One region of the Comamonas sp. FUJ_7 genome, then DNA from elsewhere that is predicted to be linked to it. Evidence: predicted binding sites of a transcription regulator. Region 1 holds the regulator's gene; the other holds the start of a gene.
The links. The regulator LexA, encoded in region 1, represses DNA repair genes until DNA is damaged. The targets are predictions, from matches to a motif close to ACTGTATNNNNATACAGT.

Region 1 (15,449 bases):
CTGTTCGCGCCTCTTTGCCAAAATTATGTCGCTGTGGCGGCTTGTAGATGGTTCTTGAACCTCGGCCTGAGGGGCAGTCATCGCAATCTGCTTCATTGGTGTCTGTTGGTAAATTGTCTGTAGGATATTTCAGCTGCTTATGTAAAAGTGTTGATCTGTTTCAGTTTCTCGCTCATTTTTTGGGGGCTACATGGTCCACGACCTGCAATACAGCTTTGCTTCGCGTTTGAATTCTTGGATCAAGCATTTGAAGGCGGCAGAGCCTTGTGAGTCACAGCAAGGTGCTTATGCACTGGTGATCGAGAATTGGGTGAGAGTTAACTCAGATATGGGAGCTCCACCGCAATTTTTGCAAGCTCTGAGGCGCAGGCGACTCTGTGAAGAACATGGCTGGCATGGGGTGGGTACCAATGTCGCGTACTGGGATCTGGATGATGTTCAATCAGTGCGGATTTACCTGCATGACGACGGCACCATCGTCGTACAGCAAATGGATGCTGACAATCTTCAGATTCTCTTCACACTACCTGGCCGCGGAGGAGCACTGAATGAGTCTTTGCTGTCTGAGAGAGGGGACTCTCTTCCCTAGGATAGGTGTCAGATCTCTTTTTCAGGGACTGTAGCCTGTGATTCAATCACGGGCTTTTAGGCTTGTGGGGCAGCTTGCTCGGCCAAAGCCATGCGCTCTAGTGCAGCACAGACATCTGCCATGCGACCAGAGATGAAAAGACATTCTGGATGCTTGCCGGGTTCATGCTGAACGATTCTTAGCGCTTTATAAGGAGTACTTTTCATCTGTGTGCTGACAGTTGCTGGCACTGCTAGCAGTTGCGAGGGGTCTCTGGAAGCTCTGGACCGCGATATGGCGCTGCTTTTGGGATCGCGACTGCGGTTGGCCCGCATAAAAGGAATGCGGTGGCGAGTGATTTTGAGGTTGGAATATTCCTTGCTGGAAGATTCGGCGGCAGAGGGAGAGGGCACCGTATTCGGCTCCAGGCTGGCGGCAAGCATAGAGGATGGGTCTTTCTGACTGGGGAGGTTGAAAGACTGAAGTGATGTGGCGAATCCCATTTGGCAACTCCTTGTGATGATCAGGATCATCGGAATGGATAAGGGCAGGACTGCATTTTTCGAAAATAGCTCCGCCCAGGGCGAAGCTCAATGGCTTCGCACCTACCTCTGGGGCTGGAGTGTTAGATTAAGAAAGGACTTCAACGCCGTACTGTTGAGCTGTCGCTGAATGGATCGCAAGGTCGTTACATGAACATGCTGTTGCGGATCAGGCCCACGGCCAAGCCTTCAATGGCAAATGGCTCTTCTGGAGCTACGTGAATGACCTTGTAGTCAGGGTTTTCAGGCAGCAGCTCAATGCCTTGAGGTGTGCGTTTGAAGCGTTTGACGGTGACATCATCTCCTAGACGGGCGACCACAATCTGTCCATTGCGCGCTTCGTGTGTCGATTGAACGGCCAGCAGGTCACCGTCCATGATGCCTGCATCCCGCATGGACATGCCGCGTACTTTGAGCAAATAGTCGGGCTTGGCGGCGAACAGGCTGGGCTCTACGGAATAGCTTTGATCGATATGTTCCTGCGCCAGAATAGGCGAGCCTGCAGCCACGCGGCCGACCAGGGGTAGTATCAGAGGAGCCATAGCCGACAACGGCAAGGCGAACCTGGTTCCGCGCGCCGCGTTGATATTGCGCACGGTCTCTGCACGTAGACGAATGCCTCGGGAGGTACCGCTGACCAGATCGATCACTCCTTTGCGGGCCAGTGCTTGCAGATGTTCTTCAGCTGCATTGGCAGACTTGAAGCCGAAGGTGCTGGCAATCTCTGCTCGTGTCGGTGGTGCGCCAGTGCGCGCGATGCTGGACTGGATGAGATCCAGTATCTGCTGCTGGCGGGCAGTGAGCTTGGGGTGGTCCATTGGCATTCCTTGATCAATCGAGGATGAGGGCTGTATTTTCATCCAGTACCTGTATTTTTAATCAGTTTGAAGAGGACTGCAAGTGGAGCGTGGCAAAAATATCGTCATATTGGGGACAGGTGGCACGATTGCAGGGGTGGCAGATCAGGCGGGGGCGAATGTTGGCTACCGAGCGGCTCAGTTGGAGGTGAGCGAATTGCTGCAGGCGGTGCCTGGTTTGCAGCGGAGTGCAAGCCAGGGTGAACTGCAGGTTGAACAGGTTGCTCAGCTCGACAGCAAGGACATGGATTACGTCACATGGCGGGCATTGGCGCGCCGTTGTGCAGAGCTGTTGGTAGATGAGGAAGTGGCCGGCATTGTCATTACCCACGGTACCGATACTCTGGAGGAAACTGCATGGTTTTTGCAATGCGTACTCCAGCCTGTGAAGCCCGTTGTACTGACATGTGCCATGCGCCCCGCCACGGCAATTTCTGCTGATGGACCCGGTAATTTGCGCGATGCGGTTGTTTGTGCTGCGGATGCGCAGGCTGCAGGTCGAGGAGTGCTGGCTGTGGTGGCTGGACGCATCTTTACAGCGCTGGAAGTGCGTAAATCTCACCCTTATAGAGTAGATGCCTTTGAAGGCATTGACTCGGGAGCGCAAGGCTGGGTGGAGGAGGGGGCTGTGCGCTGGGCGCAAGCCGTGCCCCGTCAACTTGGTTTGGAGGGGCTTCCATCCGCTCAGGCACTGCCAGAGCCGCAAGCTTGGCCTTTGGTCGAGATGCTCACTAGTCATGCTGGCTATAACCATGTGGTGGCCATGACATTGCTGAAGGCTTGGCATGCGGTTGGTGTGAGAGGTGTAGTGGTGGCTGGAACTGGCAATGGAACGGTCCATCAAGCGCTGATTCCAGCCCTGGATTGGGCGCAAGAGCAAGGCATGTTTGTGAGGCTGACCACCCGTTGTGAGCAGGGACAGGTGGTGCAGGCCGCAGGAGTGACGGATCCTCTGGTGAGTACGCTGCCTGCAGTCAAGGCCAGAATCAGTTTGATGCTGGAGCTGATGGGCTGGCCACGCACCGATAGGTGCTAGATACCGAGAACATGGTCAATGGGATCTGAGGAGATCGGTAAACACCTCTTTCAGGCTGCAGCTCAAGGCCATCAAACGGGGAGGTGTTATGTATTTTTATAACTGAGCTGCATGAGATGTGGTGCTCAGAATAAAAAAGGCTGGTGTTTCCACCAGCCTTCAGGGCAGCTTTTCTATAGTGCACTTCATATGCGGAGCGCACTATGACCGAGAGATCAAGTGTTCAGGATGCCAGCGCAGCCAGAGCACGCTCAGTGATTTCTTCCACGGAGCCAGTACCGCTGATCGCGCGGTACTTGGGGGCCGCTGCAGCGTCAGCTTTGGCCCAGTTGCTGTAGTAGTCGACCAGAGGGCGGGTCTGGTTGCTGTAGACATCCAGGCGCTTCTTGACAGTTTCTTCCTTGTCGTCTTCACGCTGAACCAGGTCTTCACCGGTCACGTCGTCCTTGCCTTCCACCTTTGGGGGGTTGAACTTGACGTGATAGGTTCGACCAGAAGCAGGGTGGCTGCGGCGGCCGCTCATGCGTTCGATGATGGCATCGAAGGGCACGTCGATCTCCAGCACATAGTCCAGCTTCACGCCGGCGGCCTTCATGGCGTCGGCCTGGGGGATGGTGCGGGGGAAGCCGTCAAACAGGAAACCCTTGGCACAGTCGGGCTGAGCAATGCGTTCCTTGACCAGATTGATGATCAGATCGTCGCTGACCAGTTGGCCTGCATCCATCACGGCCTTGGCTTGCAGACCCAGAGGAGTGCCAGCCTTGACGGCAGCGCGCAGCATGTCGCCTGTGGAGATTTGAGGGATACCGTACTTTTGGCAAATAAAGGCCGCTTGAGTGCCTTTGCCGGCGCCGGGAGCACCCAACAAAATCAGTTTCATGGAAATCCTTGAGGAGAGTAGAAATTCTTGCTGACCGAGGCAGGCGGGTGGACGCCTGTAATCCTCATGTCATATTTTTTCGCGGGCAAGGATAGCATGCACTAGACCAACAGAGCCTTACACAAGCTAGGCAAAACTGTCACAAGTGCGGCCAATTGGAGGTTGGTATCCGCTGCAAACGCGATTACTGTAGTTGTAATTCAAGTACAGGTAGTCTTACATGCGCTATTTGGACTATGCGGAAAGTATAGCTAGCAGCCCTTATCTGTATTGGGTCTAGGCTTTTTTAGACTGAGCGGTTAGAGGAATTAAGCTGATAAAGGAATTAGCGGCAGAAACTTGCAAGGTATTGTCAGCAAAGACGAGCGTCACCAAAGTTCCTCAGCCTTTGCTTTAATGCTGTGCGCTTGCTCAAGCGGCTTACGAGCGCTGTGTCAGTGCGAGAAGACGGCGCGCACGCGCTCAAGGTCTTCGGGGGTGTCCACGCCAGCGCCGGGCGCATCAGGGGTGATGTGTACCGCAATACGGTGTCCATGCCATAAGGCTCTCAGTTGCTCAAGCTGCTCCATGGCCTCTGTCGGGGCAGGAGGAAGCTGCGGGAACTGACGCAGAAAGCCCGCTTTGTAGCTATAGATGCCGATATGGCGCAATGGTGCGAAACCTGTGTGTCCGTGCTGAGGGGCCGCTGTCTCCCACCACTTTTCATCAGAGTGGTCGCGAGAGAAAGGGATGGGAGCGCGACTGAAGTAGTTGGCCAATCTGCTTGCATCGCAGACGACTTTCACCACATTGGGGTTGCGGTAGTCAGCCAGGCTGCTGATGGGGTGTGCTGCCGTACCCATGCTTGCTTCGGGGCGGGCCAGCAGCAGTTGAGCGACAGCATCAATCAACTTGGGATCGATCAACGGTTCGTCACCTTGCACGTTGACAACCACATCGTTGCCTGAAAGGCCCAGCAGTGAGCAGGCCTCGGCCAGGCGGTCACTGCCGCTGGGGTGATCTTTGCGGGTGAGGATGGCGTGAACGCCATGCTCTGAGCAGGCGCGCAGAATGCTCTCGTCATCGGCGGCAACCACGCAGCGCGCGGCCCCGGCCAATGCAGCGCGTTCCGCCACGCGCACGATCATAGGCAGGCCGGCAATATCAGCCAGTGGCTTTCCGGGCAAGCGCGAGGATGACAGGCGGGCTGGAATCAGTACCGTGTAGCTCATGGCTTTTATTGCTCGTCGCTCAGCTCTTCGTCGGACAAAGGTCGTGCTTCATTTTCTAGCAGCACAGGGATGCCATCGCGAACAGGATAGGCCAGGCGCGCGCTATGGCTGATCAGCTCCTGATGCTCGCGGTCAAAGCGCAGTGGGCCCTTGGTGACGGGGCAGACCAGTAGTTCAAGAAGTTTGGCATCCATGGGGAATCCTGCAATCAATGAGTGGGCAGCCGGGAGGGCTGCAAATGTCTGAAGTCTGAGAACTGGCGCTAATGATAGTCAGCCTGTGCGGTCTGTTGCGCAAACTGCGGCCAGTCTCGTATCCAGCAAGTGCCAGAATTCGTCGGGCAGTTGCAACTGCAAAGGCACAGCCCAGGCATCAGGGTGTTTGCGCCAGAGCTTGACTGCATCTTTTTCAGTGCAAATCAATGGATTTTCCTTACCCAGCTTTCGGCTAAAGCTCTCGAAATCATAGTGATCTGGCAAGGCCTGTGTTGCTGCAGGGAGCACGCCCTGTGTCGCCAGCATGGAAAAAAACGATTCAGGGCGTGCTACAGCAGCCACAGCCTCTATCGGTCGATCGCTGAGGTCTTTCAGGGTGATGCTCTGCCCATGACCGTTACGCGCTTGGCTGGCCAGATTGCGCTGCAGCGCAAAAGTAGGCGAGGAACCTGCAGGGTGAGGGGGTGTGCCTGCATAAAGCACGGCTGTCACTGTACGCGGCCAAGGTTCGCGCAGAGGGCCGGCGGGTAGTAGAAATCCGTTGCCAGTACCTTCATCGTTGAAGACGCACAGCTCAACGTCTCGCGCCAAGCGCAGATGCTGCAGGCCGTCATCGCTGACGATGACATTGATCTGAGGGTAGTGTTGGCGCATCGCCCGTGCGGCATCAATGCGCTTGGTGGCAACAAAGACGGGAACGCCTGTGCTACGAGCCAGTAAGGCAGGCTCGTCCCCTACATCACTGGCGGGGCTGTCTGCCAATGCTTCGCGGCAATCCTGACCGTTTTTGATCTTGCGGCCATAGCCGCGCGAGATGATGCCCGGCTGCCAACCTTTCGATTGGAGGTGGGCGACAACGGCTTGAGTCACGGGTGTCTTGCCAGCACCACCTGCGATGACATTGCCAACCACAATGACGGGAACGCCTGCACTTTGCTGATGGTTGCGCATGCGCTTGGCATTCCAGCCTTGCAAGGAGCCGTAAATCAATGACAGAGGCCACAGCAGCCAGGCCAGGGGCCCGCGCTGTCGCCATACGGCGCGTAGCCCGTGTTGATGATGGGAAGAGAGAGGGGTAAAGCTGGACATGGCGGAGTCTCGATCATAAGAGCAAGGCTTTGCTGCTGAATCGAGTGGACAAAGTCACCAAAATTTGTTTTGTTCGTGGAGACAGCCCATCCAATGCATATTGAGGCGTAGGACTCATGCCTGAGTTTGTGGCTGGATACAGGATTGGGTACCAATGAGCAGAAGTGCTGTGTATGCCTTTTTCGTGCCCTGAAAACAAAAGTGCCCGCTTGTTAGCGGGCACTTTTGCTGCAAGCTCTGGTTTTGCTTGCGATATTTGGTAGGCGCGATTGGACTCGAACCAACGACCCCCACCATGTCAAGGTGGTGCTCTAACCAGCTGAGCTACGCGCCTGTCGTCGATGGGATGAATTGTAGCAGCGTAAAAATCCACTTTTTAGAAACATCTAACTTTTTTCCACCGAAAGTGAAAGTTTTCTGAAATCCTGCACTCAGGCATGACTGAGTAGATCTGTGGCGATTCGCTACTAAACTTTGAGATGTCTTCTATCTATTGAATCGGCAATTTCATGACAAAAGCACAAGCGGGCATTCTGGCGTCTCTCCCTGAGCAGGGGCGCTATGTCTTTTTCACTCTGGCTGAGTCTGGGGCAGCGCTGCCAATCGCACTGAAGAAGCTGCAGTCCAGTGTGGATGGTCAGCAGGTGGTTGCAGGGCTGGGTCAACAGCTTCTGCACGCGTTGGGCGTTCGACTGCCGTTGATGCGCGAGTTTCCTCACCTCAAAGGGCCGCAGTTTGAAGTGCCGAGCACGCCTTATGCGCTGTGTCTGTGGCTGCGAGGGGAGCAGCGAGGCGAGATGATTGCGTTGACGGCTAAGCTATCGACTTTGCTGGCGCCTGCTTTCAAGCTGGATCATGTCGTCGATACTTTTTTGCATCAGCGCACGGATAGTGGCCATGGTCGTGACCTGACGGGCTATGAAGATGGGACGGAAAATCCTGCAGATGATGCTGCCGTGACTGCAGGTATTGCTGCAGAGCAGGGCGGAGGGCTGGACGGCGGGAGCTACTGGGCATTGCAGCAGTGGGAGCATGATTACTCGGCCTTCGATGGCATGAGCAGTCAAGAGCAAGACCATGTGGTGGGGCGCCGCCGCAGCGATAACGAGGAGCTTGAAGATGCTCCTGAGTCTGCCCATGTCAAACGCACGGCTCAGGAGAGCTTTGAGCCTGAAGCCTTTGTGGTGCGCCGTTCCATGCCCTGGTGGAGTGTCAGTCCGCAAGGAGTGGATCGCAGTGGCCTGATGTTTTCGGCCTTTGGTTGCAGTTTTGATGCATTTGAGGCTCAGATGCGCCGCATGCTGGGCATGGATGATGGCATCAGCGATGCGTTGTTTCGTTTCTCCAAGCCTCTGACTGGCAGCTACTTCTGGTGCCCTCCGGTTTCTGGCGGGCAACTGGACCTGATTGCGCTGGGCCTGCAGGCTTGATAAAGGTATGAGCGCATAAAGAAAACGGGCCATCTGGCCCGTTTTTAATGATGTATTTGCTCATTGTGGTGGGTCGAAGACCGCTTAATTGGCCGTGCCTGCGCTGGCTGATGTCTGGGTGGCAAAGGTAATCTGGGACAGGCCGGCATGGCGGGCTGCTTCCATGACTGTCACCACCGATTGGTGCGGAGCATTGGCATCAGCGCTGATGATGACCACGCTTTCATCTCCTGCAGATGCCGCGCCTGACAGGGCGGCTGAGACGGAGGCGACGCTGCGATCATCCACGCCTTGTTTGTTCACCGAGTAGCGACCATCGGCAGAGACACCGACGATGATTTCCTTGGGGCGGTCTCGCTGCTGCTCGACATCGGCGACGGGCAGAGTCAGTTGCAGCTCGGTGAACTTGCTGTAGGTGGTGGAGAGCATCAAAAAGATCAGCACCACCAGCAGCACGTCGATGAAGGCGATCAGATTGATCTCGGGCTCATCGCGGTGACGGGGACGGAAGTTCATGGTAGAGCGTTCCGCTTCTTACTTGGCCTGCAGGCGGCTCAGATGACGCACGAATTGCTCGGAGGCCAGTTCCATGCCGAGCAAATAGCCGTCCACGCGGGCGCGGAAATAGCGCCAGAAAATCAAGGCCGGAATTGCGACCATCAGGCCGAATGCCGTGTTGTACAGGGCAATCGAGATGCCGTGTGCCAGTTGGGCGGGGTTGCCGGCACCTGAACTGGCACCAGGCTGTGAGCCAAAGATTTCAATCATGCCGATCACAGTGCCCAGCAGACCTAGCAATGGGGCGGCCGATGCAATAGTGGCCAGTGCGCTCAGGTATTTTTCTAACTTGTGTGCGGCTGCCCGACCGGCGCCTTCCATGGCGGAGCGCAGTTCTTCCTCGCTGCCTTCGGGGGCTGCCTGACGGGTACGCAGGCCGGTGGCTAATACTTCGCCCAGCACGGAGCTTTGAGCAAGCTGCTCCGTGGTTTCAGCGCTCGGTAAGGCTTTGGAGGAAACGGAAATCGCCTCGTTGAGCAGGTTGCTCGGTGCGACCTTGCTTGTCTTCAGCGAAGTGAAGCGCTCAAAAATCAGGGCCATGGCCAAAATTGAGCAGGCAATCAAGGGCCAAATTGGCCATCCTGCGGCTTGTATGATCGACAGCAATGTTGCTCTCCCTCGTCGTACAGAAATTGCAGCCAGCGATTATCACCCACTGTGACGCTGGCCTGGCGGGTATTTCTCTCCACTTGCCAGAGGCTTGTGTCAGCGCAAAGAGAAGTTAGGTCGCTCAACCGTCGTGCAGGAGATATAGAGTCGCTTGGATGTTGATGCCGTATATCACATAAATCTGTGGATAACTTTGTGACTTGCTGGGACTTGCTTTACAGGTAGGCATACTGCCTCAATATTTATTACGACCTTGATAGCTTTTTGATGGTTGATAAATTGTTTTAAATCAAAGGCTTGTGGTTGTTTTTGCTTTTCTTGATTGGAACTTGGCCAGCGCTCGTGTGTACTAGACTGGAAGATGAGTTCTGTGGAGAAACTGGAGCAACTGAAGCCACACGGACACCGCATGAATTCAATGTTTGAAGGCTCCAGCCCAGCAATCACGCCACGTGTATGGGAAGTTGGCGCGCTATGCCACGCCATTGCTGATGCTTTGCAGGCCCGCTTCAATCCGGTAGCGGTGCGTGGCGAGCTCAGTGGCTTTTCTCGCGCATCTAGTGGGCATTGCTACTTCAACCTCAAGGATGCCAGTGGCCAGATTCGTTGTGCCATGTTCCGTCGTGCGGCCGACCAAGTTGGTTTTTCTCCGCGTGACGGAGAGCTGGTGGAAGTGCGTGGCAAGCTGGGCGTGTATGAGCAGCGTGGCGACTTGCAACTGGTGGTCGAGAGTATGCAGAGGGCCGGGCAGGGCGCTTTGTTCGAGCAGTTTTTGCGCCTGAAGGCGCAGCTGGAGTCCGAAGGCTTGTTTGAGATGGCCCGCAAGCGCCCTTTGCATGCGCTGCCGCGCGGCATCGGGGTGGTGACTTCACTGGGGGCAGCAGCCTTGCATGATGTGGTGACTGCGCTGCGCCGACGCGTGCCGCATATCCCGGTGGTGATCGTGCCAGCGCTTGTGCAAGGAGCCCAAGCCCCTCAGTCGTTGGTTCAGGCACTCTCAAAAATGTATCAGTTAGCGCAGGAGGGGAAAGGGTTTGAGGGTGATTTGACCTCAAACTCTGCGAGCAGGCCGGTGATTGACACCATCTTGCTGGTGCGTGGCGGTGGCTCACTGGAAGACTTGTGGGCTTTCAATGACGAGCAACTGGCGCGAACCATCGTGCAAAGCCCGGTGCCACTGATCAGCGGGGTGGGGCATGAGACGGACTTCACCATTGCAGACTTCTGCGCCGACTTGCGCGCGCCTACGCCGACAGCGGCCGCTGAGCTGGTGGCGCAGCCACGTGAGGTCTGGCTGGGTGCGTTGGAATTGATGCGGGACCGGTTGGATAACGGAATGCAGCGTGTGCTGGACCGACAGTACCAGCGTCTGGACATTGCAGCCCAGCGCCTTGGGCGGCCCAGTGAGCAACTAGCGCGCAATCATTTGCACTTGAGCCGGCAGGCGCAGCGACTGCAACATGAAATGCTATTGAAATTGGAGCGAATGGCGCACAGTCAGAAAGCACTTGAAGCCAATTTGCCTCAAATATTTCAACGCAGCCTGGCGCAACGTCAACAGATGCTGGAGCGCATGGATATGCGCCTGCAACTGCTGGATCCGCGCCTGGTGCTGCAGCGTGGCTATGCCTTGCTCAGCGATGACAGGGGGCGACCCGTGACCAGCGTTAAGGAGGCCGTGCCGGGCGCTGCGCTGACGGCTCAGCTCTGCGACGGAGCGGTGGACTTGGTCGTGACCCAGCCGCGTTTGCTGTGAACCTGAATGTTCGATGGCGCCTCTAAAGACATTAAAGAGCCTTAAAGGCCTTTGAGGGCTGCGGACACTGGATCAGAACTCTTCTGCCGTGGACGGATGCAATGCCTTGTAAGCAAGAAGGCGTCCGCCATTAGCGGTAAGCAAGCGCTGCTGTTTGCATGGGCAATAGTCCTGATGAATGCCTCCACGGCCTTCAGTTCTTTCTACAATGTCCCAGTTAGTGCAATACTTGACGGCTGTAGTACAGCAATGTACGAGCCGTGCTGCTTGGCACAACGGCTACTGCCTGGCATGAGTCATGCTGGCAGCCCCACAATTTCAACCACGAGGAAAACCATCATGGAACGCACTCTGCCCCCCCTGCCTTACGCCATTGACGCTCTGGCTCCTGCCTACAGCCAGGAAACTCTGGAGTTCCACCACGGTAAGCACCACAACGCTTACGTGGTCAAGCTCAACGAGCTGCAAGTGGGCACCGAGTTTGAAAACATGGAACTGGAAGACGTGATCAAGAAGTCCTCCGGCGGTATCTACAACCAGGCTGCTCAGATCTGGAACCACACTTTCTTCTGGAACTGCATGACCCCCAACGGTGGTGCAGAGCCCACAGGCGCTCTGGCAGAAGCCATCAACAAGAAGTGGGGCTCTTATGCCGAGTTCAAGAAGGCCTTCGTGGCCTCCGCCGTGGGCAACTTCGGCTCCGGTTGGACCTGGCTGGTGAAGAAGGCCGACGGTTCCGTGGACATCGTGAACATGGGCGCTGCCGGCACTCCCCTGACCACAGGCGACAAGGCTCTGCTGACCGTGGACGTGTGGGAGCACGCTTACTACATCGACTACCGCAACGCCCGTCCCAAGTTTGTCGAAACCTTCTTCGACAAGCTGGTGAACTGGAAGTTCGCTGAAGCCAACTTCGCTGCCTAAGCTGCGAGATACCGCATCGGGTCTGTGACTGCATGGCGCGGACCCGATGTTGGGCAAAAACCTCCGCAAGGAGGTTTTTTTGTGCCTGACTTTTTATTTGAAGGCTTTTAGGCTTCTAGCGCTTGCTGGGTATGCGCTTTTAGCTATGCTTTTTATACGTTTGGCGAAGCGGGAGAAGACATGGGTGAGCTTGAAAGGCTGGGGCAGCAGGCGGATTTCTCCGCAAAAGGAGCAGAGGCTCGCTTGCCTGTGTATTTTCTCTGTCATGGGGCCGGTCCCTGGCCCTGGGTGCCGGAGATGCAGGACTGGCATGCACAGATGGCTGCAGGGCTGCGTGACATTCCTCGGCAACTAGGGCGCAAGCCGCGTGCCGTACTGCTGATTTCGGCCCATTGGGAGGAGGCGGAGTTCGCTGTGCAATCCGCCGCCCAGCCCGGCATGCTGTATGACTATGGGGGCTTTCCTGCGCATACCTACAGCCTGCATTACCGCTCGCCCGGTGCCCCGGAGCTGGCGAAGCATGTGCTGCATCTGTTGGCGCGGGCAGGCATCAAGGTGCGTGAAGACAGTCAGCGTGGCTATGACCACGGCATGTTTGCTCCCATGGCGGTGATCTACCCGCAGGCCGATGTGCCTGTGCTGCAACTGAGTCTGCGCAGCAGCTTCAGCGCCGCCGAGCATCTGGCTGCGGGGCGTGCACTGGCGTCATTGCGCGACGAGGGCGTGCTCATCATCGGCAGTGGCTCCAGCTATCACAACATGCGCACTTTCGGCCTCATTGGTCGCGCGCCTTCCAAGCTGTTTGATGACTGGCTTGCCGAGACATTGATGCACGTGACTCCGGCAGAGCGCAGTCAGCGGCTGAGCGCCTGGGAGCAGGCCCCCGGAGCGCGCATGGCCCATCCGCGAGAAGAGCATCTGCTGCCACTGATGGTGGCGGTGGGCGCTGCCGAACAGGACGCAGCGCGCCGGGTGTACTTTGAAGAGGCCTTCATGGATTCGGCGACGGTATCGAGCTATTGCCTGTCTTCAGAGGCTGGGTGCTGAGTAGGCTCCTGCCTGCTTGTCCACTGGCACACTCAAAAACTCTTCCCTGTCATCGTCAATCGAGTCGGTGCAGGCCTGCAGCCAGTGGCTCCAGCGCAGTGCTCAGTGAGGTCAGCTCTTGCGCGCTGGCCGCAGGCATGGAAGCAAAGCTCCATCGAAAGCAGCATATACAGCCTGCAGATGCGCAAGATATTGGTCAGGTGTCATTGCGGCAGGCGCAGTAATCTGAGGTACGGGAGTGGGGCGTATTGCTTGAGCAGATAGGGCTCAAATGATGAGAGGGGGACCTTCAAGCCATCTATACAGGCTCGGGGAGTGCGGTATTACGACATTTTTTACATGACGGCAAACATCAAGAAAAATCTCGTTTCCCAATGAAAACAAGGTATGAATGCCGAGCTAAATCCCTGGGTCTTGTACAAGACTTAAAAAAAATGGCCCGGTTGCGCTTAGAATTTTGTATTGTGGGAACGCATTGCATAAAGAAAGTGTCGTCCCGCTGTGTCAGGCCCCATTGCGCAAGCTCGGGATGCAGGCCATAGGCACCTTCCCCCTTTTTTCACAACCTGAGACAAGAGATGAGTACGCAGCAACCCACCATCATCTACACCTTGACCGACGAGGCGCCTCGCCTGGCAACCAGCGCATTCCTGCCCGTGATCCGTGCTTTCGCAGCACCGGCCGGCATCAATGTGGAAACCAGCGACATCTCCCTTGCAGGCCGTATCCTGGGCGAATTTCCTGACTTCCTCACCGAAGAACAGCGCGTTCCCAACAACTTGGCTGAACTTGGCAAGTTGACGCTGACTCCCGAAGCCAACATCATCAAGCTGCCCAATATTTCCGCTTCCGTCGGCCAGCTGACTGCAGCCATCAAGGAGCTGCAGTCCAAGGGCTTCAATGTTCCCAACTTCCCTGAGAACCCCACCACCGAAGAAGAAAAGCAGATCAAGGCGCGCTACAGCAAGTGCCTGGGCTCTGCAGTGAACCCCGTGCTGCGCGAAGGCAACTCTGACCGTCGCGCCCCTGCTGCCGTCAAGAACTTCGCCAAGAAGAATCCTCACTCCATGGGTGAGTGGAAGCAGTGGTCTCAGACCCATGTGTCCCACATGGACAAGGGCGACTTCTACCACGGCGAAAAGTCCATGACTCTGGACAAGGCGCGTGACGTGAAGATGGTGCTGGAAACTGCTTCCGGCAAGTCCATCGTTCTGAAGGAAAAGGTCAAGCTGCAGGAAGCAGAAGTGATCGACTCCATGTTCATGAGCAAGAAGGCTCTGTGCGATTTCTATGAAAAGGAAATCGAGGACTGCAAGGAGTCCGGCATCCTGTTCTCGCTGCACGTGAAGGCCACGATGATGAAGGTGTCCCACCCTATCGTGTTCGGTCACTGTGTGAAGATCTTCTACAAGGAAGCCTTCGAGAAGCACGGCAAGCTGTTCGACCAGCTGGGCGTGAACGTGAACAACGGCATGGCCAATCTGTACGAAAAGATTGAAACCCTGCCCGCATCGCAGCGCGAAGAAATCATTCGTGACCTGCACAAGTGCCAGGAAAACCGTCCCCGTCTGGCCATGGTGGATTCCGCCAAGGGCATCACCAACTTCCACTCGCCCAACGACGTGATCGTTGATGCTTCCATGCCCGCCATGATTCGCGTGGGCGGCAAGATGTGGGCGGCTGACGGCAAGCCTTACGACTGCAAGGCAGTGATGCCCGAGTCCACCTTTGCCCGCATCTATCAGGAAGTGATCAACTTCTGCAAGTGGCACGGTAACTTCGACCCCAAGACCATGGGCACTGTGCCCAACGTGGGTCTGATGGCACAAAAGGCCGAAGAGTACGGCTCGCACGACAAGACCTTCGAAATCGCCGAAGACGGCGTGGCCAACATCGTGGACATTGCCACCGGCGAAGTGCTGCTGAGCCAGAATGTGGAAGCAGGCGATATCTGGCGCATGTGCCAAGTCAAGGATGCGCCTATCCGCGACTGGGTGAAGCTGGCCGTCACGCGTGCCCGCAATTCCGGCATGCCTGCTGTGTTCTGGCTGGACCCCTACCGTCCCCACGAAGCCGAGCTGATCAAGAAGGTTCAGACCTACTTGAAGGAGCACGACACCGCGGGTCTGGAAATCCACATCCTGTCGCAAGTGCGCGCCATGCGCTTCACGCTGGAGCGTGTCGCTCGTGGTCTGGACACCATCTCGGTGACCGGCAACATTCTGCGTGACTACCTGACCGACCTGTTCCCGATTCTGGAACTGGGTACCTCGGCCAAGATGCTGTCCATCGTTCCCCTGATGGCCGGTGGTGGCATGTACGAAACCGGTGCCGGCGGCTCCGCTCCCAAGCACGTGCAGCAACTGGTGGAAGAAAATCACCTGCGCTGGGACTCGCTGGGCGAATTCCTGGCGCTGGCTGTCTCGTTCGAAGACCTGGGCATCAAGGAAAACAATGCCCGCGCCAAGCTGCTGGCCAAGACCCTGGACGAAGCCACTGGTAAGCTGCTGGACCTGAACAAGTCGCCTTCGCGCCGTACCGGCGAGCTGGACAACCGTGGTTCGCAGTTCTACATCGCTCTGTACTGGGCACAGGCTCTGGCGGCTCAGACAGAAGACGCAGAACTGGCCGCCAAGTTCGCGCCTCTGGCCAAGAACCTGGCCGAGAACGAAGACAAGATCGTGGCCGAACTCAAGGACGTGCAAGGCAAGGCTGTCGACATCGGCG
Region 2 (15,449 bases), on a different contig from region 1:
ACGATCTTGGTCGCTGCTTCGGCCATGGTGTCGGCAGCGATGATGGGCAGACCGGAATCCTTGAGGATTTGCTTGCCCAGTTCTTCGTTGGTGCCCTTCATGCGCACGACCAGAGGCACGCTCAGGTTCACGGCCTTGCAAGCGGTCACAACGCCGGTGGCGATGGTGTCGCACTTCATGATGCCGCCGAAGATGTTGACCAAGATGCCCTTGACTTCGGGGTTCTTGAGCATGATCTTGAAGGCTTCGGTGACCTTCTCGGCAGTAGCGCCGCCGCCCACGTCCAGGAAGTTGGCAGGCTCGCCGCCGAACAGCTTGATGGTGTCCATGGTGGCCATGGCCAGACCGGCGCCGTTGACCAGGCAGCCGATATTGCCGTCCAGGGAGATGTAGGCCAGGTCGAACTTGGAAGCTTCGATTTCGGCAGCGTCTTCTTCGTCCAGATCGCGGTAAGCCACGATGTCGGGATGACGGAACAGCGCGTTGGGGTCGAAGTTGAACTTGGCGTCCAGGGCCATCAGGTCGCCCTTGGAGTCGCAGTTCAGGGGGTTGATTTCCACCAGCGACGCATCGGTTTCCATGTAGCACTTGTAGATCTTGGCGAAGAGGTCTACGGCTTGGTCGATGGACTTGCCTTCCAGACCGATGGCAGCTGCCACCTTGCGCGATTGCGCTTCGGTGATACCGGTCAGGGGATCGATCATCTCGGTGATGATCTTCTCGGGCGTGGCTTCAGCCACGGCCTCGATGTCCATGCCGCCTTCGCTCGAAGCGATCAGGGCAACCTTTTGCGTGGCGCGGTCCGTCACCAGCGACACATACAGCTCGTTCTTGATGTCGGCGCCGTCTTCGATGTACAGGCGGCGAACCTTCTGGCCTTCGGGGCCGGTCTGGTGCGTGACCAGCTGCATGCCCAGAATCTGCTCGGACAGTGACTTCACATCATCGATGTTCTTGGCCACCTTCACGCCGCCGCCCTTGCCGCGACCACCAGCGTGAATCTGAGCCTTCACCACCCACACGGGTCCACCCAGCTTTTGGGCTGCTTCAACAGCCTCTTGCACGGTAAATGCAGGAATGCCACGGGGAACGGGCACACCAAATTGGCGCAAGATTTCCTTGCCTTGGTATTCATGAATCTTCATGACTTTGTCTCTCTGAACTGAGGGGAAATACCCGCTTGGCACACACTTCAAAGAAGTCTGACCATCGGGTTCTTATGACATGGCGAGCAGCAATGTACCATGTTGCACCGCGCAAAACGACACCCGAATATGCGCAGAATCCACAATTCAGGCCAACTTTGTCGCGTTCGTGAAACAGCTGCAATGCATTGAATTATTTAAGAAAATTATTCCTACACGATATTTTTTCTTCCTGCAACTTTCCAATGTCTTATATAAAAGCTCAGCCCTCGGTGCCATCGGCTGGCAAAGCGCTGACAAGCCTGAGTAACTGCGATGTTAACTAGGCCATTTGCATGAGATTGGCATGACTCCTGGCGCAGGACAGGCTGACGATCTCAAAGACAGCCAATGCGCATCGCTTACAAGATTCAAGGACAATCGGCGTTCGGAAAGCGGCAATGGTGCCGCAGGCAGCGGCATATAAACCTCAGAAATGCCCGCGCCGGTGCAGGAGAGAAATGCAATGGCAAAAGTCTTTATTGACGGAGAAGCAGGAACCACAGGTCTGCAGATCCGTGATCGTCTGGTCGATTTTGCAGGTGTGGAGCTGGTCAGTATCGACCCCGCACTGCGCAAGGACCCCGCTGCCAAGCGCGCCCTGATCGCCGGTGTGGATCTGGTCATCCTGTGCCTGCACGACGATGCCGCCCGTGAAACCGCCGCCATGGTGGACTCCATCACCGCAGAGACTGGCCGCGCCATCAAGATCATCGATGCATCGACCGCGCACCGCACGGCCCCCGGCTGGGTCTATGGCTTCCCCGAACTGCGCGCCGGCCAGCTTGACGCCATCAAGACCGCCACCCGCGTAAGCAACCCCGGCTGCTACGCCACAGGCGCCATTGCCCTGCTGGCACCGCTGGTGGCTGCGGGCCTGATTCCTGCCGACTACCCCGTGGCTCTGCCCTCCGTGTCCGGCTATACCGGCGGCGGACGCACCATGATCGAAGCCTATGAAGGCGGCAACGCTGCGCCTTATGAGGCCTATGCACTGGGCCTGTCGCACAAGCACATTCCCGAAATCCTGCACTACACCGGCATGACACGCCGCCCCGTGTTCATCCCCGCCGTCAGCAACTTTGCCCAGGGCATGCTGGTGCAGCTGCCTCTGCATCTGGACCTGCTGCCCGGCGCCCCCAAGGCGGCCGATCTGCACGACGCGCTGGCCAGCCACTACGCAGCCACCAACACGCCCGCCAACTGGGTCAGCGTGCTGCCGCCTACCGAAGACAACAAGCTGGCTGCCGACACCCTGGCCAACACCAACCAGCTGGAGCTGCGCGTGTTTGCCAATGAAGAGCATCGCCAGGCCGTGCTGATTGCGCGTCTGGACAATCTGGGCAAGGGTGCCAGCGGCGCAGCCGTGCAAAACCTGCAGATCATGCTGGGCCTGTAAAGCGGCGCACCATCCTTGCGACAACGGCCCTTAGGGGCCGTTTTTCATGGCTGCAGACCGCACATCGTCATGACTTGAACAAGCGCTAAAAATCCCATCAAACTCATAGCTTGCAGCGCTTTTAAAGCAATGCTTTCAAGTCGATTTCCATCTGAACTCAAGGTGAACCTTGCGCATGCAGCTCCTGTTTTTGAAAGTCTCGCACCATGAGCCCTCATGAAGCCTCCGTACAGCGCGCCACCTTCATAGGCCTGCTGGCCGTGCTGTGCTGGAGCTGCACCGTGGGCCTGATACGCGCCGTGGCCGAGCCGCTGGGCGCGGTGGGCGGAGCGGCCTGCCTCTACACCACCGCCGCTGTCTGCATCGCCCTGGCACGCGGGCGCAAAGGCTGGCGTGAAGTAGCCCGCTGGCGCGAGATGCAGCCGGTCTATCTATGGGGCTGCGGTGCGCTGTTTGTGATCTATGAAATCTGCCTGTCCGTGGCCATTGGCCTGGCCCAGGATCGCGCGCAGGCCATGGAGATCGGCCTCATCAACTACCTCTGGCCCAGCCTCACCATCGTGCTGGCCGTGCTCTGCGGTCAGCAGACTGCGCGCTGGTGGCTATGGCCGGGCGTGCTTCTTTGCCTGTGGGGGCTGGCCCACGTGCTGGGCGGCGAGAGCTTCAGCCCGTCTCTCATGCTCGCCCATATGCAGCACAACCCTCTGGCCTATGCCATGGGCTTTGCCGCAGCACTGATCTGGCCCGCCTACTCGCTGCTGGCCCGCCGCTACGGCGCAGGCTTCAATGCCGTGGGCCTGTTTGTCACCGGCACGGCTCTGGCTCTCTGGCTTCAATGGTGGCTGCTGACGGACGCTGTGCCCATGCAGTGGTCAGCCATGACTGCGCTGCAGGTCTTGCTGGTTGGTGCGCTCACGGCGCTGGGCTATAGCTGCTGGGAGCATGGCATTCAGCACGGCAAGCTGGCGGTGCTGGCCGCAGCCTCTTACTTCACCCCCGTGCTGTCTGCGCTGATGGCAAGTGTGTTGCTTCAAGTCCTGCCGGGCTGGAGCTTCTGGCAAGGCGTGGCCATGGTCACAATGGGTTCTCTGATCTGCTGGTGGGCAACGCGCAGCGCCCGCCATTGAAAGCAAAAAAGGATAAGTGGCGATGGAGTTCAACGACACCTTGGGCGACCTGATGACCGCCGTGGGCACAGGCTTGATGCTGGGCGTGGTGCGCGAGCGCATGCATGCTGGCCAGCAGATACAAGCGGCTGGCACACGTACCCATACCTTGGTCAGCCTGCTGGGCTGCCTGAGCTGGATGCTGGGCCTGCCGGTCTTTATCGCCTTTGCCATGCTGGTGGGCGGCCTCACCATCACCGCCTATTGGCGCACCGCACATGAAGACCCGGGGCTGACGGGCGAGGTTGCACTGCTGCTCAGTGTGCTGCTAGGCGGCCTGGCCGCTGAAAACCGCGCCTTGGCAGCCGCTCTTGCCGTGCTGGTCGCAATTTTGCTGATGGCCAAGGCCCCATTGCAAAAACTCAGCCGCGAACTCATCAGCGAGCGAGAACTGCAAGACGGCCTGATGCTGGCCGCAGCTGCCCTGGTAGTGCTGCCGCTGCTGCCCGCACAAGCGATGGACCCCTGGGGAGCCGTCAGTCCGTCCACCGTCTGGCGCATCGTCGTGCTGGTCATGGCAGTCGGCATGTTCGGCCATATCGCGCAGCGACTCTTCGGCGCCCGCTGGGGCCTGTCGATTGCCGGCTTTTTCTCGGGTTTTGTCTCTTCATCAGCCACCGTCACGGGCATGGGCCAAAGAGCCCGCGAAAACGCCACCCAGAGCATGGCTTGCGCTGCCGCCGCACTGCTGGCCAATCTTGCATCGCTGCTGCTCTTCATGGCCGTTGTGGGCTCAGCCTCACCAGCCTTGCTGCGCGCTACCTGGCCGGCTCTGTCCGCTGCGGCTCTGGCTCTGCTCGTCGTCACCGGATTCTGGCTCTGGCGCGCCCGGCAAACCGATATGCAAATGCCGCAAAGCTCAGACCGCGCCTTCAAGCTCAGTCAGGCGCTTTTGATTGCCGCACTGATTACCGGAGTTTCCTTGCTGGCCGCCCTGCTGGGTGAGCGCTTTGGCAGTGCCGGTGTGCTCATCACGGCCATGCTGGTCGCACTGGCCGAAGTACATGCGGCGGCGGCCGGGGTCGCCCAGTTGCAGACCTCTGGACTGGTGCCGCTGGAGGTTGCCCGCTGGGGCGTTCTGGGCGTGCTGGGCACCAGCAGTCTGGCCAAGACCTTGCTGGCTTTTGCCAGCGGTGGCGGCCAATACGGCAGCCAGGTGGCCTTGGGCCTGATTGGCATGGTCACGGCAGCCGGCCTTGGCATGCTGCTATAAAAATCAGAAGTCCTCTTCGGGTGGCTGCTGCTTGTCCACCACCTTGCGCACCACGTCACCGCCAAAGCCACGACTGGCCAGAAAGCGCATTTGCTTCATGCGCTCTTGCGGTGTCTGGGCCGGACTGCCAAACCTCTGCTTCCAGACCGCCCAGGCCCTCGCATGCTCGCTCCCCCGCAACTGCTCACTGGCTTGCCGCACGGTCTCATCATCCAGTCCCTTGCTGCGCAAGTCATGCAGCACGCGTGCCGTACCAAAGCGGCCTGCCTTGCTGCGAATGACTGACTCCACCACCCGCTCCACACTGATAAAACCACGCTTTTCCAGCTCGTCCAGAATGGCCGGCAAGTCGTCACCGTCTTGCACATGTGGACTCAGCTTGCGCAGCAACTCCAGCCGCGAATGCTCACGCTGCGCCAGCAGCTTCAGAGCACGCCCTTTGAGAGAGAGCTTGGCAAAGCTCATGCAACAAATCTCCAGAAATCAGAACAAACGTAAAAACAAAAAAGCGCAGGGGATACCTGCGCAAAGATGGCAACTTTTTTGCAAGGCCCGAGGCCTCAAAAACAGGCATGTACCAAACCAGTGACAGCGAGCAAGGGCCGCCCCGCAGCGAGGCTGTCGTCCCCCTCCCCTAGCGCGCTAGAGAAAGGGGGAAGCGGCAAAGCCGCTCAGGGGGAGTGATTACCCAATCACGCCGTCTTCATCGACACCGTTTTTATCGGCCTTCTTGCCCTTTTTGCCCTTGGCAGCCTCTTCCTCTGCCGCCACGGGAAGCAAGGAGATGCCCAGGCTTTCGCGCACCTTGTTTTCGATTTCGATGGCAAGAGCTGGGTTCTCGCGCAGGAATTCACGGGAGTTATCACGCCCTTGACCGATCTTCTCGCCGTTGTAGGCGTACCAGGCACCGCTCTTGTCCAGAATCTTGGCGTTCACGCCCATGTCCAGAATCTCGCCTTCGCGGCTGATGCCTTCGCCAAACAGAATGTCGAACTCAGCCACCTTGAAAGGAGGCGATACCTTGTTCTTCACGACCTTCACCTTGGTTTCGTTGCCGATGACTTCGTCACCCTTTTTGATGCTGCCGGTGCGGCGAATGTCCAGACGCACGGAGGCGTAGAACTTCAGCGCATTACCGCCGGTTGTGGTTTCGGGCGAACCAAACATCACGCCGATCTTCATGCGAATCTGGTTAATGAAGATGACCATGCAGTTGGTCTTCTTGATCGTCGCGGTGAGCTTGCGCAGCGCCTGGCTCATCAGTCGGGCTTGCAGGCCGGGCAGGGAGTCGCCCATCTCGCCTTCGATTTCGGCCTTGGGTGTCAGTGCGGCCACCGAGTCCACAACGATCAGATCCACCGCGCCCGAGCGCACCAGGCTGTCGCAAATTTCCAGCGCCTGCTCGCCGGTGTCGGGCTGGCTGATCAGTACTTCATTGAGGTTCACGCCCAGCTTCTGGGCATAGCTGGTGTCCAGCGCGTGCTCCGCGTCGATAAAAGCGCAGGTGCCGCCCTGCTTTTGCATCTCGGCGATGACCTGCAGCGTCAGCGTGGTCTTGCCCGAGGATTCAGGGCCGTAGATTTCGATCACGCGGCCACGGGGCAAGCCACCTACGCCCAGGGCAATGTCCAGACCCAGAGAGCCGGTGGAAACCACCTGAATATCTTGGATCGCCTCGCCCTCACCGAGCTTCATGATGGTGCCCTTGCCGAACTGCTTTTCGATCTGGGCCAGGGCGGCTGCCAGGGCTTTGGCTTTTTCGCCGTTGTCGGCAGCGGGGTTCTTGGCAATGGCGTTCATATCAGGCTCCAGGATAGGTGAATGACTGTCTGTGGCCAGCCCTGTCTTTGCATTCAGGCTGGATGCTTGAACAGTAGTTTATGAGTTTGTTCAGCACTTGTGTTGTAGTATTTAGTCAGTTTGCCTTACTATTTTCCATGAGCGAAATTGCCCCCGTCACCCCGCCCTCCGATGCCTGGCGTCAAACCCATCTGGGGCGTCAGCTCGGTCATGCCATGCGCCGCTTCGATGCGCGTGTGCTGCAGCTCATGGCCCGCGATATCGAGGTTCCGCTGGCCCTGTCCAACCTCGCGGCGCGCGACAAAGTGGGGGCGGCGCACATTCACATCACCCGCCACCTATCACTGGCGGGCGACCGTCTGACCGACCTGGCTGACAAGGCCGGCATGAGCAAGCAGGCCATGGCCGACCTGGTGACGCAATGCGAGGCTTGGGGCTTGGTGACGCGAGAGGCCGACCCGCATGACGCACGTGCCAAGCGAGTGCGCTTTACAGAGACAGGGCTGGCCTGGCTGCAGGCTTTTCACGACGCAGTAACGCAGGCCGAAGCCGAGTTCCGCGAAGCCGTGGGTGACGATGTGGCCACCGTAGTGGCGCTGGGTCTGGAGGCCTACGCCGACGGTTATTAGAGCGCTGCCATCACCCTGTATTGACGACTTGTTGACGCCAGCCATCTGCCATCAAGAATTGCGCCGAACCGTGCTGGGCCATCCCTACAATGGCAGCAAAAGTGCACTCAAGCACACATAACAAGCAGGAGACACTCATGCGCATACTGATTGCCGAAGACGACCAGGTGCTGGCGGATGGATTGCTGCGCACGCTGCGCAGCTCGGGTGCCGTGGTCAGCCACGTGGCCAACGGCAGCGAAGCCGATACCGCCTTGCTGACCAGCAGCGAATTCGATTTGCTGATTCTTGACCTGGGCCTGCCCAAGGTCCATGGCCTGGAAGTACTCAAGCGCCTGCGCGGGCGTGGCGATGCGCTGCCGGTGCTGATTCTCACGGCGGCCGATTCCATCGAAGAACGGGTGCAAGGCCTGGACTACGGCGCCGACGATTACATGGCTAAGCCCTTTGCGCTGTCCGAGCTGGAAGCACGCGTGCGTGCTCTGACCCGGCGCGGCATGGGCGGCGCCAGTTCCACCATCAAGCATGGCCCGCTGGTCTACGACCAGACCGGGCGCGTGGCCACCATCGACGGCAAGATGGTCGAGCTGTCGGCGCGCGAGCTGGGCCTGCTGGAGGTGCTGCTGCAGCGCGCGGGCCGTCTGGTCAGCAAGGACCAGCTGGTAGAGCGGCTGTGTGAATGGGGCGAAGAGGTCAGCAACAACGCCATTGAGGTCTATATCCACCGCCTGCGCAAGAAGATCGAGAAAGGGCCGATTCGCATCGCCACCGTGCGCGGTCTTGGTTACTGCCTGGAAAAGATAGCCCCCCCCTGAGCGGCTGCGCCGCTTCCCCCGAGGGGACGATGGCCTTTGCTGCTGGTGGGCGGCCCTTGCTGGCCATCCCTGAGTTGGAACACGCCAGTTTTACAAGCATGAAAATTTTTCAGCGTGAGCAGCGGTCCCTCTTTGGCGAGATCCTTGACTGGATGCTCACGCCCCTGCTGCTGCTGTGGCCCGTCAGTCTGGCGCTGACCTGGCTGGTGGCCCAGGGCCTGGCCAACAAGCCGTTTGACCGTGCGCTGGAGTACAACGCACAGGCGCTGGCGCAGCTGGTCATCGTGCAACGGGGCAAGGTGCAGTTCAATCTGCCGCAGTCGGCCAGCGAAATTCTGCGTGCCGATGAGTCGGACACGGTGTTCTTCCAGGTCAGCGGCACCAAGGGCGAATACCTGGCGGGTGAGCGCGACCTGCCGCGCCCGCCGGCCAGTGATGAAGCGCCACCCACAGGTACCGTGCTGCTGCGCGACGAAGAGTACAAGGGGATTGACCTGCGCGTGGCCTACATCTGGGTGCGCATGCCGCTGCCGGGCGAGCCCAATGCACTGGTACAAGTGGCCGAAACCCGCGAAAAGCGCAGCGTGCTGGCTACCGAAATCATCAAGGGCGTGATGCTGCCCCAGTTCGTCATCCTGCCGCTGGCAGCCTTGCTGGTGTGGCTGGCGCTGGCACGCGGCATCAAGCCGCTGCACCGGCTGGAAGAGCGCATTCGCGCGCGCAAGCCCGAAGACCTCTCTCCCATACACCACCGGGATGTGCCCCTGGAGGTCGTGCCTCTGGTCGATTCGGTCAACGATCTGCTGCAGCGGCTGGACGACTCCATCGCCACACAAAAGCGCTTTCTGGCCGATGCCGCTCACCAGCTCAAGACCCCGCTGGCCGGGCTGCGCATGCAGGCCGATCTGGCCCAGCGCGAGGGCTCGAACACCGAGGAGCTCAAGCGTTCTCTGGCGCAGATTGGGCGCTCCTCCATGCGCGCCACGCACACCGTCAACCAGCTGCTGGCACTGGCTCGGGCCGAAAGCGCCGTACCCGCCATGCAGGGCTGCAATCTGGTGCGCATCGTCACCGATGTGTTCCAGGACTGCCTGCCGCGCGCCATGGACAAGCACATCGACCTGGGCTACGAGGGTGCCAGCGCCAGCACGCCGGGCGTCTGGCTCAATGGCAATGCCACGCTGCTGGCGGAGCTGGTGCGCAACCTGGTGGACAACGCCATCAACTACACGCCATCGACCAACGAGCAGCCCGGCATGATCACCGTGCGCGTGCAAGCCGACCCCTTTGGCCAAACGCTGTTGCTGCAAGTGGAGGACAGCGGCCCCGGCGTCCCCCAGGCCGAGCGCGAGCTGATCTTTCAGCCTTTTTATCGTGCGCTGGGCAATGAAGCCGATGGCTCGGGCCTGGGTCTGCCCATCGTCATGGAAATCGCGCGCCAGCATGGTGCACAGGTGCTGCTGCAGGATGCCGCTGCCGGTCAGACGCCCCCTGGAGCCCGGTTCACCGTACGCTTCAAAGCCCTGCCGGCTCCGTCTTCAGACCGCTGAAATCTGCACCAAATTGGTGCCCCATCGAAGAGCCAAAGCCGCGCCAGCTATGGCTTTGCGCCCATTTTGGTGCCCGCCAAATAGCGGAAACTGCGTATTTTGCAAATCAATGCTTACCCTAGAATGATTTCCACTATAGGTTGCACCGAGAGTCAGCACTTGCGCTCTACAGATGCAATCAATCGGACCTACTGGATTCTGGGAGCTATTTGATGCAACGTCGTCACTTTATCTACACCGCCGCTGCTGCTGCAGTCGCTTCTTCCTTGCCCGGCCTGGCTGCGGCACAGGAGACATCACGCCCGCTGCGCATCGTCGTGCCCTTCCCCGCTGGCGGCTCTACCGACATGGTGCCCCGCAATATGCAGGACGTGCTGCCCAAGCTGCTGGGCGGCCAGGCTGTCGTGATTGAAAACAAGGCCGGCGCTGGCGGCTCCATCGGCATGGCCGAAGTGGCCCGCGCCACCGACGGCGTGACCTTTGGTATCGCCACCCTGTCCACCCACGGCGTGAACCCTGCCGTGTTCAAGAAGCTGCCCTACAACGCCACCAATGATTTCGTGGGCGTGACCGAGGTCGTCAAGGCCCCCGGCGTGCTGGTGATCAACCCCAAGCTGATCCCTGTGAAGACCTTTGCCGAATTTGTGGACTACCTCAAGGCCAACCCCGGCAAGATCTCTTATGCCACACCCGGCAACGGCACCATCGGCCACATGTGGGGCGCCCAGTTCCTCAAGAGCACGGGCACGGACATGCACCACATCCCCTACCGCGGTGCGGGCCCGGCCATCAACGATGTGCTGGGCGGCCAGGTGCCGGTGTACTTCGACCAGGTGGCGTCTTCGCTGCCCCACATCAAGGCCGGCAAGGTGCGTGCGCTGGCCGTGTCCTGGCACGAGCGCCTGGATGTGCTGCCCGATGTGCAGACCTATGCCCAGGCCGGTCACCCCGACCTGAACGATCCTTCCTGGTTCGGCCTGGTCGCCCCCAAGAACACGCCTGCCGCGCAAGTGGAGCGCGTGCAAAAAGCCATTGTTGCGGCTCTCCAGGATCCTGCCGTGCAAAAGCGCATGGCCGCTCAGGGCCTGTACCCCTCTGGCACCACCAGCGCTGACTTCACCAAGCAGATCTCCAGCGAAGTGGCCAAGATGAAGAAGGTGGCCGCTGCCGCCAATATTCATCTGGATTAAAAACAGGAGCTGATTGCGCTTGTCGCAATTGGGTTTCCAATACAAAAGGCCTGCAAATGCAGGCCTTTTGTGCGCTAGCAGCTATTAAATTACTTTCTGCAGGTCTGCAAAGCCTTGGGCATCAGGTTCTTGCCCGCCAACGCAACCACCTCGCTGCGGAAGGTCGGCGTGGCCTTGGGCAGACGCAGGGCATACGTGGTCACATCGGGACGCTCTTGCACCACGCGGGCCGAACGAACGCCCTGACGTGCGTAGATCGCCAGCTGTCGCTGCGCGGCCTCTTCCGTCGAAAAACGTCCCAGCGACAAGCCCGGCTCAAAACTGCCGCCGGCACGGTCAAAGTCGATATTCATCAGGCGCAGCTCACCGCGCTTGCGATCCAGAAACTCGGCGTCGGGGAACTTGCCCATGTAAACCATCCAGCGCCCGTTCTGGTGGCTGGGCACCAGCTCCCAGTCGCTCTTGGGCTTGCCTGCCAGCGCACGGCGAATGCTGTCGGCCTGCGCCTCATCAATGCCGCTGGCCTGATAGCAGGCCTCAGCCTCCTTCTTGGCTTCCTTCACAGGCTCCTTGGGCGCTTTATCTTCCTTGGGCTCCTGGGCTTTGGCCGCTTCCGGCTTGGCTTCTTCCTGCGGCTGCACTTCCTGAGGCACAGGCGCACTGTCCTCAACCTGCGGCGCTAAGGGCTCGGGCTCCGTGCTGCTGGACTGCTGCACCGGCTGTACCGGCTGCGGCAAGAACTCCAGCGCATCGGGCCTGATCTGCTCTTGCAGGCGCTGCGGCTCGGATTGCACCTCGGGCGCCAGCCCCATGCTGGCCAGATAGCCGTGGCTCCACATGTAATAGCCCGCATTAGCGAGGAGCAGCAGCACAAAGACGATTCTCAGCATGGCGTTCTCATATCAAGGTTTGCGTTAGGTTACAGCCTCTGCATAGCTTGTGAAATCGGCGCCCCGCCGCAACGGCGGCGTTCCCTCCCATAGCGCAAAGCGCGTAGAGAGAGGAGGAAGACGCGAAGCGGCTCAGGAGGTGGCCCATTCAATTCTGTATTGGAGTGCTGGCCGGGCGCACGCTGATTTCCGAACTGGTCACTGCCTGCACACCGGCCGCCGTGCGCACCAGAAAGCCGCCATCCGCAGCCACACCCTCGGCCATGCCTGTCGTGCCATCGCTCAGGTTCACCTCGCGGCCCGCCAGCAGGTCACGCTGGGCAAAGCGCTGCATCAGCGGGGCAAAACCATGCTGGGCAAAGCTCTGCACCTCGGCCACCAGATTGGGCAATATGCAGGCCAGAGCCGTGGGGGCGTCCAGCGCAGCATCGAGCTCCTGGAGGCAGGCCGGAGCCGTGCGCATGCCGTCACCGGGGCGCGGCCGCACATTGATGCCAATGCCGATCACCACATAGCGCGGTGCGCTGAAGTCATGCTGGTGCGTGCCCACAAAGCTGGCGGTCTCGATCAGAATACCGGCCAGCTTGCGGTCGCCCTCCAGCCACAGATCATTGGGCCATTTGATGCCGATCTTGGGCGCTGCACCCAGAGCACTTGCAACAGGCAGACGAGGCTGCAGGCTCTCGGCCACGCTCACGCCCACGGCCAGCGATAGCCCCGACCAATCCTTGGGTGCCAGCGGCAAGCCCAGCGAGAACATCAGCGAATCACCGACACCACTAACCCAGTTGCGGCCCAGCCGGCCACGCCCTTGCGTCTGCTGCTCTGCAATCAGCAGCACCGGCTCCGTCAACCCCTCACGCGCACGACGCATGAGCTCGGTGTTGCTGGAGTCGATGCTGGGCAGCACCTCAACCGTAAAGCCCGGCAGCTGCGGTGCAATGGCTTCCCACAAGGCTTCGGCATTCCAGTGAATCGGCTGGGTCATTTCTCTTTATCCAAATCTAAAACTGGCGCATCTCTCAAATCAGGGATGCCGAGCAAGAGCCGCCTCGCGGCGAAGGCATCGTCCCCCTCCCATAGCGCGAAGCGCGTAGAGAGAAGGGGAAGGCGCGCAGCGCCTCAGGGGTTGCTTGCAGGCATCGGCGGTTTCCAGCCCCTTTTCGGCGCCAGCATCGTCCCCCGGCAGTTCGCCGCACCGCAGTAGCAAGCGTATTCGGCCTTGAGCTTCTTGGTGTAGCGCTCTTCCACCATCAGGCCGTAGTCGTAGTTCAGCTCTTCACCGGCTGCAATATTGCGCAGCGCAATGATGTAGATGCGGCCATCGACCTCGTCGGTGTAGCAGTTGGGATCGCAGCTGTGATTGATCCAGCGCGCAGAGTTGCCCTTGTGCGTGGCATCGATCACACGCTCGTCATCGACCTGGAAGTAGAAGGTGTGATTGGGCTGGCTGGGGTCGTGTGGATGGCGATCCTGAGCTTGCTGCCAGTCAATCACTTCACCCACATACTCAATAATGGTTTCGCCTTCCGCAATATCCTGCGCGGCGAAAACGCCTTTGCCATGCACGCCGGAGCGCCGAGTCTGGATGCGACGGCCTTTTGATGAGGCCAGGGATGTGCGGGGCATGTTTTCTCTGATACTTTGAATATGCACACATGTGCGCATGCGCGCGCGTGAGAAGCGGATTGTATGAGCCTGAGCACTATGAGTGGCTCGGGTGGTTAATGACGACGAGAACACACAATGACTAAAACCCTGGTGATTGCAGAGAAGCCTTCTGTCGCACAGGACATCGTCCGTGCACTGACCCCGGTGGCAGGCAAGTTCGAAAAACACGATGACTATTTCGAATCCGACAGCTATGTGGTGACCAGTGCGGTCGGCCACCTGGTGGAGATTCAGGCGCCCGAGGAATTCGACGTCAAGCGCGGCAAGTGGAGCTTTGCCAATCTGCCAGTCATCCCCCCGCGCTTTGACCTCAAGCCCGTGGACAAGACCAAGACGCGTCTGAACGCTGTGGTCAAACAGGCCAAGCGCAAGGATGTGACCGAACTCATCAACGCCTGTGACGCGGGACGCGAAGGTGAGCTGATCTTCCGCCTGATCGAGCAATACGCAGGCGGCGCCAAGGGCGGACTGGGCAAGCCCGTCAAGCGCCTGTGGCTGCAGTCCATGACGCCGCAAGCGATCCGTGACGGCTTCAACAATCTGCGCAGCGATGCCCAGATGCAGGGCCTGGCCAGCGCCGCGCGCAGCCGCTCCGAAGCCGACTGGCTGGTGGGCATCAACGGCACGCGTGCCATGACGGCCTTCAACTCGCGCGACGGCGGCTTCTTCCTCACCACCGTGGGCCGCGTGCAGACGCCTACGCTGTCGCTGGTAGTGGAGCGCGAAGAAAAAATCCGCAAGTTCGTCAGCCGCGATTACTGGGAAGTGCATGGCACGTTCGACGCGCAAGCTGGCCAGTACCTGGGCAAGTGGTTCAACCCGCAGTGGAAGAAGTCCGACGATGCCGAAGCCAAGGCCGACCGCCTGTGGAACAAGGCCGAGGCCGATGCCATTGCCGCCGCTGTGCGCGGCAAGCCTGCCACCGTTACCGAAGAGAGCAAGCCCACCACGCAGGCCTCGCCCCTGCTGTTCGACCTGACCAGCCTGCAGCGCGAAGCCAACGGCAAGTACGGCTTCTCGGCCAAGACGACTCTCGCGCTGGCGCAAAGCCTGTACGAGCGCCACAAGGCCCTGACCTACCCACGTACCGACGCGCGTGCCCTGCCCGAGGACTATCTGCCCGTGGCACGCCAGACTTTCGACATGCTGGCCACCAGCGGCATGCGCCATCTGGCACCGTTTGCGCAGCAGGCGATCAATGACAACTACATCCGCCCGACCAAGCGCATCTTCGACAACAGCAAGATCTCGGATCACTTTGCCATCATCCCCACCACACAGGCCCCCACAGGCCTGAGCGAGGCTGAGCAGAAGCTCTACGACCTAGTCGTGCGCCGCTTTATGGCAGTGTTCTTCCCCAGCGCCGAATACCAGGTGACCACCCGCATCAGCAAGGTGGAGCAGCACAGCTTCAAGACCGAGGGCAAGGTGCTGGTCAAGCCGGGCTGGCTGGCCATCTACGGCAAGGAAGCTGCCAACGAAGTGGAAGACGCCAAGGAAGGCGACAAGGGTCAGCCCCTGGTGGCCGTGCAGCCTGGCGAGCAGCCACGCACCGACCATGCCGATGTCAAGGGCCTGAAAACCAAGCCGCCTGCACGCTACAGCGAAGCCACGCTGCTGGGCGCCATGGAAAGCGCCGGCAAGCAGATTGACGACGAAGAGCTGCGCAGCGCCATGCAGGAAAAGGGCCTGGGCACGCCAGCCACGCGCGCGGCCATCATCGAAGGCTTGATTACTGAAAAGTACATGCTGCGCGAAGGCCGCGAGCTGATCCCCACGGCCAAGGCCTTCCAGCTGATGACACTGCTGCGTGGACTGGGTGTGGAAGAGCTCTCGCGCGCCGACCTGACCGGCGAGTGGGAGTACAAGCTGTCGCAGATGGAAAAGGGCCAGCTCTCGCGCGAAGCCTTTATGCAGCAGATTCAGGCCATGACCGAGAAGC

Region 2: the regulator LexA is predicted to act here: its motif matches at 6,820-6,837, upstream of recA (recombinase RecA).

The regions. Positions count from the first base shown of each region.
Region 1 is NZ_JBXXZI010000001.1:648,520-663,968, reverse strand. It holds gene AC2I9W_RS03015 (hypothetical protein) at 191-589, shown strand; gene AC2I9W_RS03010 (hypothetical protein) at 646-1,071, opposite strand; gene lexA (transcriptional repressor LexA) at 1,257-1,928, opposite strand; gene AC2I9W_RS03000 (asparaginase) at 2,011-3,003, shown strand; gene adk (adenylate kinase) at 3,227-3,883, opposite strand; gene kdsB (3-deoxy-manno-octulosonate cytidylyltransferase) at 4,318-5,094, opposite strand; gene AC2I9W_RS02985 (Trm112 family protein) at 5,100-5,288, opposite strand; gene lpxK (tetraacyldisaccharide 4'-kinase) at 5,367-6,398, opposite strand; tRNA gene AC2I9W_RS02975 (tRNA-Val) at 6,656-6,732, opposite strand; gene AC2I9W_RS02970 (Dyp-type peroxidase) at 6,908-7,828, shown strand; gene AC2I9W_RS02965 (ExbD/TolR family protein) at 7,913-8,344, opposite strand; gene AC2I9W_RS02960 (MotA/TolQ/ExbB proton channel family protein) at 8,363-8,983, opposite strand; gene AC2I9W_RS02955 (hypothetical protein) at 8,925-9,047, shown strand; gene xseA (exodeoxyribonuclease VII large subunit) at 9,405-10,751, shown strand; gene AC2I9W_RS02945 (Fe-Mn family superoxide dismutase) at 11,091-11,675, shown strand; gene AC2I9W_RS02940 (DODA-type extradiol aromatic ring-opening family dioxygenase) at 11,856-12,722, shown strand; gene AC2I9W_RS02935 (NADP-dependent isocitrate dehydrogenase) at 13,301-15,449, shown strand, end outside.
Region 2 is NZ_JBXXZI010000008.1:15,373-30,821, reverse strand. It holds gene sucC (ADP-forming succinate--CoA ligase subunit beta) at 1-1,145, opposite strand, end outside; gene argC (N-acetyl-gamma-glutamyl-phosphate reductase) at 1,651-2,583, shown strand; gene yddG (aromatic amino acid DMT transporter YddG) at 2,790-3,710, shown strand; gene AC2I9W_RS12845 (MgtC/SapB family protein) at 3,733-4,962, shown strand; gene recX (recombination regulator RecX) at 4,966-5,427, opposite strand; gene recA (recombinase RecA) at 5,647-6,762, opposite strand; gene AC2I9W_RS12830 (MarR family winged helix-turn-helix transcriptional regulator) at 6,900-7,391, shown strand; gene AC2I9W_RS12825 (response regulator) at 7,529-8,206, shown strand; gene AC2I9W_RS12820 (sensor histidine kinase N-terminal domain-containing protein) at 8,305-9,756, shown strand; gene AC2I9W_RS12815 (tripartite tricarboxylate transporter substrate binding protein BugE) at 9,969-10,946, shown strand; gene AC2I9W_RS12810 (SPOR domain-containing protein) at 11,036-11,836, opposite strand; gene AC2I9W_RS12805 (biotin--[acetyl-CoA-carboxylase] ligase) at 11,985-12,824, opposite strand; gene AC2I9W_RS12800 (SET domain-containing protein) at 12,959-13,465, opposite strand; gene AC2I9W_RS12795 (DNA topoisomerase III) at 13,583-15,449, shown strand, end outside.